DNA from 2 places in the Actinoplanes ianthinogenes genome. Region 1 is predicted to be linked to the other one. Evidence: riboswitches for the same ligand, from Rfam matches in the RefSeq annotation. Region 1 holds a riboswitch; the other holds the start of a gene.
What was found. A riboswitch is a leader RNA that binds a small molecule or an ion and turns the genes downstream of it on or off. The one in region 1 is predicted to bind cyclic di-AMP.
Positions count from the first base shown of each region.

Region 2: linked by a shared signal. The riboswitch ahead of Aiant_RS30155 (C40 family peptidase) and the one ahead of Aiant_RS23910 (LysM peptidoglycan-binding domain-containing protein) in region 1 are both predicted to bind cyclic di-AMP.

Region 1 is NZ_AP023356.1:5,293,148-5,301,888, forward strand. It holds gene Aiant_RS23895 (ExeM/NucH family extracellular endonuclease) at 1-1,512, shown strand, start outside; gene Aiant_RS23900 (LysR family transcriptional regulator) at 1,558-2,433, opposite strand; gene Aiant_RS23905 (YybH family protein) at 2,540-2,878, shown strand; gene Aiant_RS23910 (LysM peptidoglycan-binding domain-containing protein) at 2,881-3,492, opposite strand; cyclic di-AMP (ydaO/yuaA leader) riboswitch at 3,492-3,666, opposite strand; gene Aiant_RS23915 (saccharopine dehydrogenase family protein) at 4,035-5,273, shown strand; gene Aiant_RS23920 (class I SAM-dependent methyltransferase) at 5,278-5,916, opposite strand; gene Aiant_RS23925 (GNAT family N-acetyltransferase) at 6,068-6,685, shown strand; gene Aiant_RS23930 (DNA glycosylase AlkZ-like family protein) at 6,706-7,803, shown strand; gene Aiant_RS23935 (hypothetical protein) at 8,276-8,741, shown strand, end outside.
Region 2 is NZ_AP023356.1:6,610,250-6,618,990, reverse strand. It holds gene Aiant_RS30155 (C40 family peptidase) at 555-1,385, opposite strand; cyclic di-AMP (ydaO/yuaA leader) riboswitch at 1,392-1,521, opposite strand; gene Aiant_RS30150 (Mur ligase family protein) at 1,991-3,211, shown strand; gene Aiant_RS30145 (type 1 glutamine amidotransferase) at 3,233-3,946, shown strand; gene Aiant_RS30140 (TVP38/TMEM64 family protein) at 4,039-4,839, shown strand; gene Aiant_RS30135 (nucleotidyltransferase domain-containing protein) at 4,956-5,678, opposite strand; gene leuS (leucine--tRNA ligase) at 6,138-8,741, opposite strand, start outside.

The DNA.
Region 1 (8,741 bases):
TCGATCACGGCGGACATCAAGCGGGCGTACTCGGCGACCGGGTCCGAGGACCGCGGGTCCGAGTCGGTGATGGGCAACTTCATCGCCGACGTGCAGCTCGACCAGACCAAGGACGCCGGTCGCGGCGGGGCGCAGATCGCCTTCATGAACCCGGGGGGCCTGCGCAACGATCTCGCCTTCGGCACCGACGGCACGGTCACATACGCGCAGGCGTTCGCGGTGCAGCCGTTCGCCAACGACGTGGTCACCAAGACCCTGTCCGGCGCCGACATCAAGAACGTGCTGGAGGAGCAGTGGCAGCCGGCCACCGCGTCCCGGCCGGTGCTGCACCTGGGCTCGTCCAAGGGCTTCACCTACTCGTACGACGTCAACCAGCCGAAGGGCTCGCGGATCATCGCGTCCTCGATGAAGCTGAACGGGGTCACCATCGACCCGAACGCGTCGTACCGGGTCACGATGAACTCCTTCCTCGCCTCGGGTGGCGACAACTTCACCACCCTGGGCAAGAACCCGGCGACCAAGACGACCACCGGTGACAACGACCTCACCATGCTGGTCAACTACTTCGCCAAGTACAGCCCGATCACCGCGGACACCACGCCGCGCAGCACCCCGGGCGTCTTCGACACCACGGCTCCGGCCGGGACGTACGCGGTGAACGCGGCCGCGATCTGGCCGGGCCAGACGGTCACCCTCACCCAGTCGGCGCTGTCCGACGACGTGACCGCCGCCGGCAAGATCAAGCAGGTGGTGAACTGGGGCGACGGCAGCGCGGCGGAGACGCTCGAGGCCGGCGCGACCACGGCGACCCACAAGTACGCCGCGGCCGGCAGCTACCCGATCACCGTGACGCTGACCGACGAGGCCGGCAACGCCGCGACCGTCTCCGGCGGCACCGTGGCGGCGGCCGCCCAGACCGGCAAGTACACCCTGGACAAGTGCCTGGTGTGGTCCGGCGAGACGGTCACCGTGCGGCCCACCGGGGTCACCGGCGCCGACAGCTTCCAGGTCAACTGGGGTGACGGCACGGTCGGCGGCCTGACCCACGTCTACACCAAGGGCGGCAGCTTCACGGTCACCGCCACCCCGGTGAACGCGGCCGGCGCCGGCACGGCCGTCAAGGTCGGTCCGGTGCTCGTGGTCAAGGACGTCCTCGCCCCGATCGTCGGCCTGAGCCTGCCGCGTGACGCGGACAAGGCGGCCTCCTGGACGCAGCTCAACGGCACGGTCGTCGACCTCGGCGCGGGTGTCGGCACCGTCTCGGTGAAGCTGATCGAGGAGCGGTCCGGCAAGTGGTACTACTACGCGGCCGGCACCTGGACCGTCGCCTCCTCGGAGAAGGACGCGACGGCCAAGGCCGCGGCGGTGGACGCGCTGCTCGACCCGTTCTTCGGGTGGCACGCGACCGTCTCCGGCGTCGACAAGGGCACGCTGAAGGTCTCCTACTGGGCGACCGACAAGGCGGGTAACCAGTCGTACGTTGCGACGCACACCCAGCGGATCACCAAGTAACACCAGCGTTGTCCGGGCCCCCGTCGCGTCGCGGCGGGGGCCCTCCTAACGGAACGCCGCGTCGCACTGCTCGAGGAACGCCGCCAGAGCCGGACTGGTCCGGTCCTGCCAGATCAGCGCGAGCAGCGCCGGGATCTCGATCCCGTCGATCGGGACGCTGACCAGGTCGGGATGCGCGGCGGCCATCGACTCGCTGAGCACCGCGACCCCCAGACCGCGCCGCGCCAGGCCGGCCACCGTGTCCGGCGAGGTGGCGACGAGCGCGACCTCCGGTCGCAGCCCGGTCTTCCCGGCGAAGGCACGATCGAGCACGTCGCGGATCCCTGTCCCGACGGGCAGGCAGATCTTTTCGTACGCGGTGAGCGCGGTGATCGTGACGCTGCCCCGGGCAGCGAGCTCACTGTCCGGCGCGGCCAGAGCCACCAGCCGCTCGCTCACGATGATCCGCGACTTCAGACTCTCCGGCGGCTCGCCGGCCAGCCCCGCCAGGGCGACGTCGAGGCTGCCCGCGCGCACCCCGGCGACCAGGTGATCCGAGTTCGCCTCGGCCAGCTCCAGCTCGATGCCCGGATGCTCCCGGTGGAACGCGGCGAGCGCGTCGAACAGCGGCGCGACCTCGCACCCGGTCACCATCCCGATGGTCAGCCGGCCCCGGATCAGCCCCTTGACGTCGTCGATCGCGTCCCGCAGGTCGAGGGTCGAATCGAGCGCGGCCCGGGCGTGCTTGAGCGCCGCGGAGCCGGCCTCGGTGAGCCGCGCGACCCGGCTGCCGCGGTCGAACAGCTCCGCGCCCAGCTCCTGCTCCAGCGCCTTGATCTGGGCGCTCACGCCGGACTGGGTGATGTGCACGCGCGCCGCGGCCCGGGTGAAGCTGCCGGTCTCGGCGACCGCGACGAAGTATTCCAGCTGCCGCAGATCCATGAGTGGCGATTGTAGTTGGTATGAAAACCATTCGTTGGACTTGTGGAGCCGCGCGCGGCAGGGTGGAGTCATGAGCGACCGCGAGAAAGCAGACCGTGAGAAAGCAATGCATCCCGAGGACCTGACCCGTTTGTTCGTCGAGCGGGCGAATGCGAAAGACGCCGAAGGCCTGGCGCTGCTCTATGAGGAGGATGCCGTGATGGCCTATCCACCCGGCAGCGAGACGGTCGGCCGCGCCGCGATCCAGAAGCTCTGGGCCGACCTGCTGCCGAAAATGCCGGCGTTCGAGCCCGAGGCGCCGCTGCCCACGCTGATCAGCGGCGACCTGGCCCTCACCTCGACCCCGCCGAGAGACGGGGCCGGGGCGCGGGCACAGGTCGTCCGCCGCCAGCCCGACGGCTCGTGGCTCCGGGTGCTCGACCACCCGGAGCTGGGCCGATCCTGATCTCAGAAGGCCAGGCGCTGACCCACCCGCAGCCGGTTCGGGCTGCTCAGCCGGCTCGCGTTGGCGCGATACAACGCCTTCCACCCGCCCTTGACGTGGTAACGCGCGGCGATGCCGGAAAGGGTGTCGCCGCGCCTCACCACGTATGTGCGGGTGGCCTTGAGCGGTGTCGTGTACGACGCGAGGCGGTACGGGCTCACCGACGTGCTCTTGCGGGCCTTGGTGAGGCCACGCCGCCCGCAGGTGGGCCAGGCGCCGATGCCCTGGTTGCGGAGTACCCGTTCGGCGACCAGGATCTGCTCGCTCTTGGACGCGAGGTTGGCGGTGGAGCCGTACTGCGCGCCACCGTGCGCGCGCCAGGTGCTGCGGCTGAACTGCAAACCGCCGTAATAGCCGTTCCCGGTGTTGATGCGCCAGTTTCCACCGGATTCGCACTGGGCTACAGCGTCCCAGTTCACGTTCGGGGTGGCGCTGGCCGGGGAAGCCTCGACGGCCAGCAGACCGACGGCGCCGGCCAGGCCGGCCACGGCGAGGCCGAGAGTGCGCTTGAGCGCACGCGGATACTGGGCTCGCCGGGAGAGGACACGACGAACCCGCTTGTTCAGGTGAAGCATGAAGTTTTCCTCCACGCCTGCGAGGTGAGCTGTCGGGTTCGGGCCGAGGAGCCCGGCCGCGTCAGGTGCGGCTTCACCCCGAGGCGCACTCCGGAGAGCGCGCCGAGGAACTGTGGGTCCCCCGCTCCATGCCTGTGGGTTGTTGACCGTGACCAGCAGGCAGGACTCGGCGTTCCGGCCACGGTGTCCGCGATGGCGGACTGTCGACGGTAGCCACCGCCTCACGGAACTGACCAAGTCCGGAAGCGGGGCCGGTGACTTTGTTCTCACAAATTAGCCGCTTTGATCTTCCTTTGTGTGAATAACTCCCCGAGTTCTCAGGCCGCGTCGGGATTTGCCACCACGGTGGTCCGTCTTTTGAGGGAAATCGGGCGGCGACAGGATTGGCGGGGTCCGGAGTGGGTAAAGCTTCACTGCTTTTTAGAGTTTCGACCTGCTTTGTGGAGATTCGGCAAGCGGAGCCGGCGTTGTGGCTGCATGCCGCGATGTTTGTTACCGACGGGTTGCCTACGAGCCCGGCATAGGGTGCACAATCTCCGACCATGAGCGATCTCTCCCGAGACTTCGACGTCGTCGTCTACGGCGCGTCCGGCTTCGTCGGCGCCCTGGTGGCGAAACACCTCGCCGGATACGCGCCGGCCGGCACCCGCATCGCCCTGGCCGGCCGCTCCGCGGCGAAACTGGCCGACGTCAAGTCCCGGTTGAACGTCGACTGGCCGGTCCTGATCGCCGATGCCGCGGACACCGAGGCGCTGACCAGCCTGGCCGCTCGTGCCCGCGTGGTCATCACCACGGTGGGTCCCTATGCGAAATACGGACGCCCGCTTGCGCACGCCTGCGCCGCGGCCGGCACCGACTACGTGGATCTGACCGGTGAGGTGCTGTTCGCCCGGGACAGCATCGACGAGAACCACGAGCTCGCCCGGAGCACCGGTGCGCGGATCGTCCACTCCTGCGGCTTCGACTCCATCCCGTCCGACATCGGGGTGCACGTCCTGCACCAGCAGGTCGAACAGGACGCAGCGGGCGAACTCACCGAGACGACGCTGGTGGTGACCAGCATGCGCGGCGGGGTGAGCGGCGGGACGATCGACTCGATGCGGAACCAGGTGGACGTACTGAAAAAGGATCCGTCGCTGCGCAAGGTGGCGGGCAGCCCGTACTCGCTGAGCCCGGACCGGCACGCCGAGCCGAAACTCGGCCGGCAGAGCGACCTGGACACCTTCCCCGCCTCCGAAGTGGATCCGAAGCTGCGCGGGCGGCTCGCCCCGTTCGTGATGGCGTCCTACAACACCCGGGTGGTGCGGCGCAGCAACGCGCTGCGCGGCTGGGCCTACGGTCGCGGCTTCAAGTATCGCGAGGCGATGAGCGTCGGCGCGTCGCCGCTCTCCCCGGTCCTGGCGATCGGCACCAAGCTGGGCCTGGGCGCGCTGATCGCCGGCCTCGCGGTGCCGCCCACCCGCTTCCTGCTGGACCGGCTGCTGCCCAAGCCCGGCGACGGCCCGAGCGAGAAGACGCAGCAGACCGGCCACTTCACCATGGACATCTTCACCACGACGACCACCGGGGCCCGGTACACGTCCCGGGTCCGTGCCAAGGGCGACCCGGGTTACGCGGCGACCGCGGTGATGCTCGGGGAGTCGGCGCTGGCGCTGGCCCTGGACCGGGACGCGCTGCCGGCCTCGGAGGGTGGCGTCCTCACCCCGGCCACCGGCATCGGCGACGCGCTGGTGAGCAGGCTCCGGACCGCCGGCTTCGAGATCACCGCCCGCAAGCTGTAGGCGATCACACCCGGGCGATCAGCTCGAAGACGTGCCAGTGCTTGGGGCCACCGAACGCGGGACCCACCTCGTCCTCCTCGTGCCAGTGCTCGACGGTGAGGCCGGTGGCCAGGGCGGTGGCTTCGGCGGCGGTCAGGAAGGTCATGCCCGGGGTGCCGGCCCAGGCGTCGTGCACCCCGAACAGGTCCACGGCGACCAGGCCGCCGGGGCGCAACGCGGCCCGGATCAGCGTCCACAAGCGATCGAATGACGCGCGCGACTGATAGGGCAGCGCGTATCCGGCGTAGACCAGGTCGGCCGGTGGCAGCTCGGTGATCTGCTCGAAGCCGAGCAGGTGGGCGGTCAGCGCCGGGTGGGTGCGGTCGGTGGCCGAGAGCATGGTGGGTTCGCTGTCGTAGGCGTGCACCCGCCAGCCGCCGTCCAGCAGGGCACGGGTCTCGCGGCCGGCGCCGCAGCCGAGGTCGACGGCGGTGCGACCGGTCTCCCGGCCGGCCAGGTCCAGCGCGCGGCGGAGGGTCTCCCGGGGCTCCCGGTCGCCCTGCCCGGCGTTGTAGCGGGCCCAGTGCCCCTCGGCGTGCACCGGTGGGGTGCCGGGTGTGCCGGAGGGCGGCTGGCCGGAGGGCGTACCGGAAGAAGGCGGCATGGAGGTCATCCTGCCGTGCGGGGCGGGATGCGGGGAGTCGCCCGGAGGGCGACCCGCGATGCGATCGGTGATCCGACGGGTGAGCGGTCGAGAATTTGATGAGCGCGACCTGTGGATCGCCACTAGCCGGGTACGGGTCATTGTGGGCAGGATGCGAAGGGTGACCGCCAGCCCGTTGCCGCACCCGCTGACGTTGGCGGGCAACGGCGTCGTGCTGCGCGAGTGGAGCCAGGACGATCTGGACGATCTGGTCGTGCTCCTGGACGAGCCGCAGATCGCCCGGTGGACCCCGATGCCGTCACCGTTCGATGTGGAGGCCGGCCTGGCCTATCTCAAGCGTGCCCGGCAGGGGCGGCTGACCGGGCGGCGGATCCAGCTCGCGATCACCGCGGACGGGGGCTTGCCGCTCGGCGAGGTGCTGCTCTTCGGGGTCAATCCGGCACTGCGCGAGGCCGAGCTGGGTTATCTGGTGGGCGCGCCCTATCGGCGGCGGGGACTCGCGGTGGCCGCGTTGTCGCTGCTCACCGACTATGCCTGCGGCACGCTGCGGCTGAGCCGGCTGCTGCTGCGGATCGACCCGGGCAACTCGGCGAGCACCGCGGTGGCCCGCCGGTGCGGCTATCGGCTGACCGGGGAGCCACCGATCCCGCAGGAGGGGCCGTACGGGCCGACCAGCCTGGACACCTGGGAGTACGTGTCGGGCCTGCCGGGCGCCCGCCGCGAACGCCTGAGAAATGTCGCATCCCGGCGGTACGGTCGTCGCACCTGACCGACGCGGGAGGTGAGCGAGTGATCGAGGTGGATCGGGCGCAGGTGCTGGCATTCCGGCTCGCTGCGCTGGGACTGACCGAGCGCGGTGATGCGCGGCCGGCTGACCTGCCGGTGCTCGACCTGGGCGTGCAGGAGTACACGCCGGGCTCGACCCATGTCGCGCTGGCCGCCCGCACCAGCGCCGAGCTGGACGACGACCGGCTGGTCACGGTCTGGGCGGCCCGCGGGGCGCCGCACCTGCACCGGCGGAGCGACCTCGCGGCCCTGACCGCCCAGCTGTGGCCGGTCAGCGACGCGGACGCCGCCGCGCGGATCAAGAGCGGGCAGATTCCGGACGGGATGCGGCGGGGGATCGCCGCGCTGCGGGTGACCGCCGAGGCGTTCCGTGCGGTGGTGCGCGCGCCGATGCCCCGCGGCGAGGCGAGCACCGAGGTCAGCAAGCGGGTGCCGGCCGAGCTGACCTATGACTGCGCGGCCTGCAAGGCGCGGCACATCGCCGGGAATGTCTGGCAGCAGGCCGGGCTGCCCGGCGGGGTGCAGGTGCTTTCCCGGGGGCGGGAGGCGACACTCGGCCCGCTCGACCCGCCGGTGCCGGATCTGCCCGCGGGCAATCGGGGCATCGGCGAGCTGATCGCGACCTATCTGCGGTTCCTCGGGCCGGCGGGGCCGGCCGAGGTGGCGAAATATCTGCTGAGCACGACCGCCGAGATTCGCGCGAGGTGGCCCGCGGAGCTGGTGGAGGTGCGCGTCGACGGGCGGAAAGCCTGGCTGCCCGCCGACCGGGTGCCCGCGCTGGAGTCGGCGGCCACGCCCCGCGGGGTGCGGCTGCTGCCGGCGATGGATCCGCTCTTGCAGAGCCGGGATCGGGATCTGCTGGTGCCGGACCGGGCGCGGCAGAAAGAGGTGTGGCGGGTGCTCGGCAATCCCGGTGTGGTGCTGCTCGACGCGGAGATCGCCGGGGTGTGGCGGCCGCGGATGGCCGGGCGGAAACGGGTGGACCTGACGGTTGCCGGGTTCGCGCCGTTCACGGCGGCGCAGCGGGAGCTGATCGAGACGGAGGCGATGGTGGTCGCGCGTGCCCGGGCCGTCCCGGCAGCGACCGTGGCATTCGAGTGAGCTTGGAGCGCCCGGCGGCTGTGGCGTTCGAGCGAGCCGGGCGGTCCGGACGGCTTTGGGTTCCGGTGGGCGGGGCGTGGCCGGCGGCTCGGGGTCCGGTGGGCGGGGCGTGGCCGGCGGCTCGGGGTCCGGTGGGCGGGGCGTGGCCGGCGGCTCGGGGTCCGGTGGGCGGGGCGTGGCCGGCGGCTCGGGGTCCGGTGGGCGGGGCGTGGCCGGCGGCTCGGGGTTCCGGCCGGCGCGGCGTGCCCGACGGCCTGGGGTTCCAATGGGCGGGGCGTGCCCGGCGGCTCGGCGTTCCGGTGGGCGGGTCGTGCCCAGCAGCTTGGGGTGCTCCGGTAGGCGTGTCCCCGGCGGCTCCGGGCGAGCTGGGGGTATCCGACGGGCTTTGGTTTCCCCGTGAGGCCGGAGTGTCCGGCGGTGACCGAGCTGTGCGGGTGGGCGCTGCGTGTCCGGCGGCGACTACGGTGTTCGGGTGAGCACGATCGGGTTCCTGCATACCGCGGATGTGCACGTGGCGACGTTCCGTGACCTGGTCGCCGAGCTGGCGCCGGGGTGGCGGGATCGGCATCTGGTCGATCCGAGCCTGCTCGCCGACGCGCGGGCCGGGCTGCCGGTGGAGGAGCGGGTCCGGGCGCGGCTGGCCGAGCTGGGCGGGGCCGACGTGATCGTCTGCACGTGTTCGACGATCGGGCCGGAGGCGGAGCGCGCCGGGGTCCTGCGCGGGGACCGGCCGATGGCACGGGCCGCGGTGGCGGCCGCGGGCGGCGGGCGGATCGCGGTGGCGTTCTCCGTCGCGTCCACTCTGGAGCCGACGACCGCGTTGCTGCGGGACGAGGACCCGGCGGCGGATCTGCTGCTGGTGCCCTGCCTGGAGGCCTGGGAGTTCTTCGAGGCCGGTGACCTGGAGCGGTATTACGCGGTGGTCGCCGAGCGGCTGC
Region 2 (8,741 bases), 1.3 Mb from region 1:
TCCACTTCCCTCCACCTGCAACCCGAAAGCGATCGCTCACGAGCCGTTTTCGCGGACGTAATCCCAGTTCACAGGCGGTGGCGCGGAGTGGAGGGCGAGACCATGATCCACCAGGTCCGGTTTCCGACATCCGGCGCAGGAGGGTCGATAACTCCGCCCGAAAAGCACTGTTCAGCCGCTTGGGGAGGGTTGTGGAGTGCGGCGGGGAGAGAAGTGGAGGACCCCGGTGGAGGAGAGTGGAGGACCCCGGTGGAGGAGAGTGGAGGCTCCCGCCGGGACTTGTGGAGGGTCGCCCGCGCCGAAAGTGGAGGGTCCGGCGGCGCCCATGTGGACGGATCCCGCCGGTGAGGGGTGGAGAGCCGGCCCGGGCCGTGGCGCTGCGGTCGTACCGGAAACCGGTCAGCGATCAGAAGGCGGGGCGCGGACCGCGACCGGCCGCCCGTGCCGCACCGGGAACGCCAGTGGGGCGCGACCCGAACCGGGTCGCGCCCCACTGGCGGTGTTTCCTTACTTACTAGGGCGCTGGCGACTCACGGAGGCGCCGGCGCCCGGCATCAGGCGACGAGACGCCGCACGACGTAGTTACTGCCGTAGATCTTGTGCTTCCCGACACGCGCGCCGGTGTGCGGCGAGTCGTACATGTAGCCGCCGCCCGCGTAGATGCCCGCGTGGTAGCCGTACGACCCGGAGCGGAAGACGATCAGGTCGCCGACCCGCTTGTGCGACTTGCTGACCGCCTTGCCGTACTTCTGCTGCGAGTTCGCCTTGTGCGGCAGGTTCTTGCCGGCCGCCTTCTTGTACACGTACTTGGTGAACCCGGAGCAGTCGAACCGCTTGGGCCCGGCGGCGCCGAACAGGTAGAGCGCGCCCTTGTGCTTCTTCGCCTCGGCGAGGATCTTGGCGCCGCTCGACTTGACCGAGATCTTGACCTTGGTGGAGGCGGCCTGGTTGTAGCCGCTGCCGGTGAAGAGCGTGCGGACGTAGACGCCGGAACCGACGCCCTTGGAGGTCGGACGGGCCGCCAGGGTGACCGCACCGCTCTTCACGGTCTCGGTGTCCCAGGTGACCCACTTGTTGGTCCGCCAGGCCTGAAGCCGGACCGTGCCCTTGGCGACCTTGCCGGTGCGCGGGTCGATGACCTTGGCGGTGACCTTGAGAGTGGAGCCCCAGGCGAGGCTCCGGGTGTTGACCGAGGCGGTCAACTTGGGCGTGACCTTCGCCGCAGCGGCCGCCGTGCCGGCGGTCGTGCTCGCGGCCTGCGTGGTGGACGCGACCGCGGGGGAAGCTCCGATGAGCTGGCCGGCGCAGAGGCAGAGGCCCAGGGACAGTGCGACGGTACCGGCGCCGGACATGCGGCGGCCCCGGCTCGAACTGTGTTCGTGCACGGTTGAGAGATCCCTCCGGCACGCCTGCGAGGTTAGCTGTCGGGTTCGGGCGGGAAGGCTTGCCCGGCCACCGTGGTGGCTTCACCCCAAGGTCCGACCGATGGCGCCGCCGTGGGGCGTGCGGCGCCGGCGCGGACCGGTAAATGGGTCCCCCGTCCCTGCCCCCTGATGCCTTGTCAGCTGTTCTGGTGCTTGGGCGTTCGCGTCGACCGGCCCGGGGCAGGGCTCGGCGTGAACCGGATCGTCGCGACCGGCGAGCGGTTGCTGCCGGCGAATCTTTGGTACCTGAATTCGCCCATGATCGTCAGGTGCGATTCAGTCACACACCGTGTTTGGCATGACGGACGCTGTCCCATTTGTTCGCTCCGCAAGACAAATGTCATCACCGATTGCATTCATCCGACTACATTCCGTCGAAATAGGGAAGTGAACCAGAACACACAATTTCTCGGGTGGTAACCCATTAGGAACCCCGAAACGTCAGGGCACCGGCGCAAACGTGGTAATCCGATGGGAGGAGGGCCACAGCAACGGTGGTGGGTGCCTTCCGGCAACGCGACGTAACCCCGGGGTCCGGTACCCTCGCTGGCGTGACGGACGGGAAGATGCCCCTGCGGGCCATAGTCGCGACCACCGCGTCGAAGACCGCGGCCGCGCTCTCCAGGGCCGCGGGACGCGGCGACGGTTCGGTGATCGGCGGCTGGATCGGCCTCAAGATCGATCCGGACCTGCTGGCCCACCTGTCGTCCGGGCGCGCCGTCGCCCTGGTGTCCGGCACCAACGGCAAGACCACCACCACCCGGCTCACCGCGGCCGCGGTCGGCGTGCTCGGCCGGGTCGCCACCAACGGCTACGGGGCGAACATGCCCACCGGCCACACCTCGGCCCTGGCGAAAGAGGGACACACCCCGTTCGCCGTGCTGGAGGTCGACGAGCACTACCTGGCCCAGGTGATCGACTCCACCCGGCCCAAGGTGGTGGCCCTGCTCAACCTCTCCCGCGACCAGCTCGACCGGGCGAAGGAGGTGGCGATGATGGCGCAGCTGTGGAAGACCGCGCTGGCCGGCCACCCCGAGATCCGGGTGGTGGCCAACGCGGACGACCCGATGGTGGTCTGGGCAGCCGTCAGCAGCCCGCAGACCACGTGGTTCAGCGCCGGTCAGCGCTGGCACGACGACTCGTTCGTCTGCCCGGAGAGCGGCCACCCGATCGAGCGGGCGAACGGTGACTGGTGGTGCACCGGCTGCCCGCTGCGCCGGCCGACCCCGCAGTGGGTGGTCGAGGAGGACGGCGTCATCGACCCGCGCGGCGACTGGCACCTGGTCAAGCTCCAGCTCCCCGGCAAGGTCAACCTGGGTAACGCGGCCACCGCCCTCGCGGTCGCCGGTGAGTTCGGGGTCCGCCCGATCGAGGCCCTCCCGCGACTCTCCCGGGTGACCTCCATCGCGGGGCGGTACGCGCAGGTCGACCGGGACGGCCGCAACATCCGGCTGCTGCTCGCCAAGAACCCGGCGAGCTGGCTGGAGGCGTTCGACATGGCCGACCAGGCGCCGACGCTGCTCTCGATCAACGCGCGGGACCCCGACGGGCTGGACACCTCGTGGCTGTGGGACGTCGACTTCGCCCCGCTGCGCGACCGGCGCGTGCTGATCACCGGCGACCGGGCGTTCGACCTGGCCGTCCGGCTGGAAGTGAACCGGGTGCCGTTCCAGCACGTAAACACCTTCGACGAGGCGCTGGCCGCGGTCCCGCCCGGCCGCCTCGAGGTGATCGCCAACTACACGGCGTTCCAGGACATCCGCGCGGTGCTCGACCGTGTCAATTAACACCAAGACCGAGGTCAAGGCATGAACGACAGCACCTTGCGGATCGTCTGGATCTACCCGGATCTGCTCTCCACCTACGGCGACCGGGGCAACCTGCTGATCCTGGCGCACCGGGCGGCCGCCCGCGGCATCCCGGTGGAGACCTACGAGGTCCGCTCCGACATGCAGATGCCCACCACCGCCGACATCTACCTGATCGGCGGCGGCGAGGACGGCCCGCAGTCGCTCGCCTCGCAGCGGCTGATCACCGACGGCGGCCTGCACCGCGCGGTGAACCAGGGCGCCTCGGTCCTGGCCATCTGCGCGGGTTACCAACTGTTCGGTCATTCGTTCTTCGCCAAGGGGACGAAATGTGCCGGGCTCGGTCTGCTCGACATCACCTCGGACCGGGGTGAGACCCGGGCGGTCGGCGAGCTCCGCGGGGACATCGACCCGCGGCTCGGGCTTCCCCCGCTGACCGGTTTTGAGAACCATGGCGGCCGCACTCACCTGGGCCAGCACGCCGCGCCGCTGGCCCGGGTGACCGGTGGCATCGGCAACGACGGGCACACCGAGGGCGCCTGGGCCGGCAAGATCATCGGGACGTACTCGCACGGGCCGGCGCTCGCTCGCAACCCAGCGATAGCCGATCTGCTACTGCGTTGGGCGACCGGCGCGGATAGGCTTGCGCCCCTTGACGACACCTGGCCGGAGCGGCTGAGGGGCGAGCGGTTCGCCGCCACGGCCCCGGCCTGAGTGCCTCGGCACCACGACGACGAAGACGAGCGCGGAACAAACTGCACGACCGTGTCCTGAACCGACGAGCCGTTGGGGCGGTAGGCCTGCATATGACCGACAAACCTGAACGCCCCGTGGGCGCCCTCGCCGGGGACTCTCAGGCTGCGCCGATCAGCCGGTCCGTCGCCGTCCTCGAGCCGCCGGTCGCGGCGGTTCCGGCGGAGCCGGAGGCGCACGCCCCGATCAGCCGCAAGCGGCGCCTGGTCCGGCTCGGCGTGCTGACCGCGCTGATCGGCGGCCTCGCGGTGGCCGCGAGCACCCTGCCGCTGCGCGACATCGGCGACGCGGTGGTCGCGCTCGGCCCGGGCGCCGCCGTCGCCGTCGCCGTGCTGGGCGGCCTGCTCCTGTCCGTCCTGGTCCCCCGGACCGCGGTCACCGTGGCCTGCGGCGCCCTGCTCGGCGCCGCCACCGGCGCGATCGCCGCCCTGGCCGCCGCCGTGATCGCGGCGATCGCCACCTACTACGCCGGCCGCTGGGCCGGCCGCGGCGCGCTCCAGGCCAAGGCCGGCGGCCGGCTGGCCCGCCTCGACGGCTGGCTCAACCGTCGTGGCCTGGCCGCCGTGCTCCTGGTCCGCTTCCTGCCCCTGGCCCCGTTCGGCCTGGTCGGCTACGCCTACGGCACCACCAGCGTCTGCCGCAAGCGTTACCTGCTCGGCACCACGATCGCCGCCATCCCGTCCACGGTCACCTACGCCGTGATCGGCGCCGCGGTGGCCGCTCCGGGCCGGATGAGCGCCATCACGATCGCCCCGGCGGCGATCAGCTTCATCCTGAGCACCGCGATCGTCATCCGCTGGCGCCAGACCTCCCGCCGCGCCGCCGGCCCGGTGGCCACCGCGACTCCGGCCTGACCGGACCGCTCCCCCACCCGCGGGCCGCTCCTCCGCACGGTCTGCCCTTCCGTGTCGGGCCGTTTTGTCCGGAAAGCCTTTTTCGGTACGGGCGGAGCTGCCGGGCGCCGGCCGCCTCAGTCCGCCAGCACCCGCTCCGCGAAGGCCAACAGGTCGGCACGGCGGCGCACCGGGTTCCGGTAGCGGGACGCTCCGCCGCAGCGGATCCGGAGCGCCTCCCCGACGATGCGCTCCCAGCGGTTCCCGTAGGCCCGCAGCGCGAACTCACCCGCCGCCGTCTTCGAGGTGACCTCCCCCGCCTCCAGGGTGTGCCGCAGCCGCGCCACCCCGAGTACCGTCCAGGAGACCGCCCAGCCCGTGAACCCGGCCGGGCCGACCCGCAGCCGCCGGACCCACGGCCGCCAGTAGGAGTCCAGGTTCGCCCGGGTCCGCTCGGCCAGCGCCGGCCAGTCGGTGTAGATCTCCGGCCGCTCGGGCCCGCGCAGCGTCACCGCGGCCTGGGCCAGCACGTGCCATGTGACCAGGTTCCGCTCGAAGTCGGAGGCGGCCAGCACCCGACCCTCGTGCACGGCCGGCCCGGGCGGGAGCTCCGCCGGATCCCGCCGCAGGTCGTCCCACCCCACGAAGACCCCGTCGAGATGCGGCCGGCGCGGCAGCTCCTGATGGATCCGCCTGATCAGCTCGGGCGCCGGCGGCCGCGACGTGACCGCCACGAAGTCGACGTCACTGACCCCCGCCCGGTAGTCCCCGAGCGCCACCGACCCCTGCAGATAGAACCCCTCGACCAGCCCCGGAGCGAGGACGTCGGCCCGGCGCACGAAGCTTTCCGCGATCTCCATCCCGCGAACCGTATCGAGCGGTCTCCACAGCAGCCGGTTATCCACAGGCCGTCTGCGGGATCTTGGCCTTCTAGCCCAAAATGATCGATGGGCTGGCTCCCCCTGGGAGGGCGGGCTGCAGGCGGGCGGGCTGTAGGCGGGCGGGCTGTAGGCGGGCGGGCTGCAGGCGGGCGGGCTGCAGACGGACGAGCTGCAGACGGACGAGCTGCAGACGGACGAGCTGCAGGCGGGCGGGCGCTGCGCGGTCCCCCAGCGGACCCGCACGACACGCGCCGCGGTCGTTCGGGGCCTCGGCCTCGCGAGCCGACCGCCACGGGACTGCCAGTCGTACCAGAAAAGGATCCGCGCGGAAGCCGGCGGCATCGCGGCAGCGGGGATGGTTGTCGCCGGCGATGGCCGAAAGCGACGGGCCGACCTCGCGGGTGGCGAGATCGGCCCGGGTGGCGCGGGGAACCTGGCTCAGACGACCACGCTGACCAGGCGGCCCTTCACCACGATGACCTTTTTCGGGTCCTTGCCGGCCAGGGCCTCGGCGACGGCGGCCAGGGCCTGCGCCCGGACCTCCTCCTCCGGGGTGTCCGGGGCGACCTCGACCCGGCCGCGGACCTTGCCGTTGACCTGGACCGGGTAGGTGATCGAGTCGGCGACCAGCTGGGCCGGGTCGGCCTGCGGGAAGTCCGCGTAGGCCAGCGTGCCGATGTGGCCCAGCTTGCCCCACAGCTCCTCGGCCAGGTGCGGCGCGAACGGGGACAGCATCAGCACCAGCGGCTCGACCGCCTCGCGGGAGACGGTGGGCAGCGGGGTCAGCGTGTTGGTCAGCTCGATCAGCTTGGCGATCGCGGTGTTGAACCGCAGCTCGGCCATGTCCTCGCGGACGCCGGCGATGACCTTGTGCAGGACCTTGCGGGACTTGGCGTCCAGCGGCTCGTCGGTGACCCGGACCGCGCCGGTCTCCTCGTCGACCACCAGACGCCAGACTCGCTGCAGGAAGCGCTGCGAACCGATCACCGCCCGGGTCTCCCAGGGACGGGAGACGTCCAGCGGGCCCATCGCCATCTCGTAGACCCGGAACGTGTCGGCGCCGTACTGCTCGCACATCTCGTCGGGGGTCACCACGTTCTTCAGCGACTTGCCCATCTTGCCGTACTCACGGTTGACCTGCTGGTCGCCGTAGTACCACTTGCCGTCGCGCTCGACGACCTCCTCGGCCGGGACGATCACGCCGCGGGCGTCGCGGAACGCGTACGCCTGGATGTAGCCCTGGTTGAACAGTTTCTTGAACGGCTCGAAGGACGAGACGTGGCCCAGGTCGAACAGCACCTTGTGCCAGAAGCGCGAGTACAGCAGGTGCAGCACGGCGTGCTCGACGCCGCCGACGTACAGGTCGACGCCACCCGGGTCGCCGGCCGAGCGGGGACCCATCCAGTACGCCTCGTTGGCCGGGTCGACCAGCACCTTGTCGTTGTGCGGGTCCAGGTAGCGCAGTTCGTACCAGCAGGAGCCGGCCCACTGCGGCATGGTGTTGGTCTCGCGGGTGTACGTCTTCGGCCCGTCGCCCAGGTCCAGCTCGACCTGCACCCAGTCCTTCTTGCGGGACAGCGGGGTCTCCGGCTCGGTGTCCGCGTCGTCCGGGTCGAAGGTGCGCGGGGAGAAGTCGTCCACGTCCGGCAGCTCGACCGGCAGCATCGACTCGGGCAGCGCGATCGGCAGGCCGGTCTCGTCGTAGACGATCGGGAACGGCTCGCCCCAGTAGCGCTGGCGGCTGAACAGCCAGTCGCGCAGCCGGTAGGTGGTGGCGCCGGCGCCCTTGTCGTTGTCCTCCAGCCAGGCGATCATCGCGGCCTTGGCGTCGTCCTTGGTCAGCCCGTCCAGAAACTCCGAATTGATCACTACGCCGTCGCCGGTGTACGCGCCCTCGAAGCCCTCGGGCGTCTCGATGGTGCGGACCACCGGCAGCTCGAACACGGTGGCGAACGCGAAGTCGCGCTCGTCGTGCCCGGGCACCGCCATGATCGCGCCGGTGCCGTAACCGGCCAGCACGTAGTCGGCGATGAAGACCGGGATGCTCGCGCCGTTGACCGGGTTGGTGGCGTACGCCCCGGTGAAGACGCCGGTCTTCACCTTGCCCTCGGCGGTGCGCTCCTCCTCGGTCTTGGCCGCGGCGGTCGCCTTGTAGGCGGCGACGGCCTCGGCCGGGGTGGCCGCCCCGCCGGTCCAGACGTCGTGGGTGCCGGCCGGCCAGGCGTCCGGGACGATCGTGGCGACCAGCTCGTGCTCCGGGGCCAGGACCATGTACGTCGCGCCGAACAGGGTGTCCGGCCGGGTGGTGAAGACCCGGATGTGGTCGGCGCCGATCGGGAAGTCGACGTGCGCGCCCCGGCTCCGGCCGATCCAGTTGCGCTGCATCAGCTTGACCGGCTCCGGCCAGTCCAGCGCGTCCAGGTCGTCGACCAGGCGGTCACCGTACGCGGTGATCCGCATCATCCACTGCTTCAGGCTGCGCTGGAAGACCGGGAAGTTGCCTCGCTCGGAGCGGCCGTCCGGGGTGACCTCCTCGTTGGCCAGCACGGTGCCCAGGCCGGGGCACCAGTTGACCGGGGCCTCGGAGACGTAGGCCAGCCGGTGGCCGTCGATCAGCTTGCGCCGCTCGACCGGCGACATGTCCTTCCACGGGGTGCCCGGGGCCGGGCGGGTGCCGGTCTCGAACTCGGTGATCAGCTCACTGATCGGCCGGGCCTTGTGCAGCTCGGTGTCGTACCAGGAGTTGAAGACCTGCAGGAAGATCCACTGGGTCCAGCGGTAGTACTCCGGGTCGGTGGTGGAGAACGAGCGGCGCTCGTCGTACGCCAGGCCCAGGCGGCGCAGCTGCTGCCGGTACCGCTCGACGTTGGCCGCGGTGGTCACCGCGGGGTGGGTGCCGGTCTGCACCGCGTACTGCTCGGCCGGCAGGCCGAACGCGTCGAAGCCCATCGGATGCAGCACGTTGAAGCCGGCCATCCGCTGGTAGCGGGTGTAGCAGTCGGTGCCGATGTAGCCCAGCGGGTGCCCGACGTGCAGGCCGGC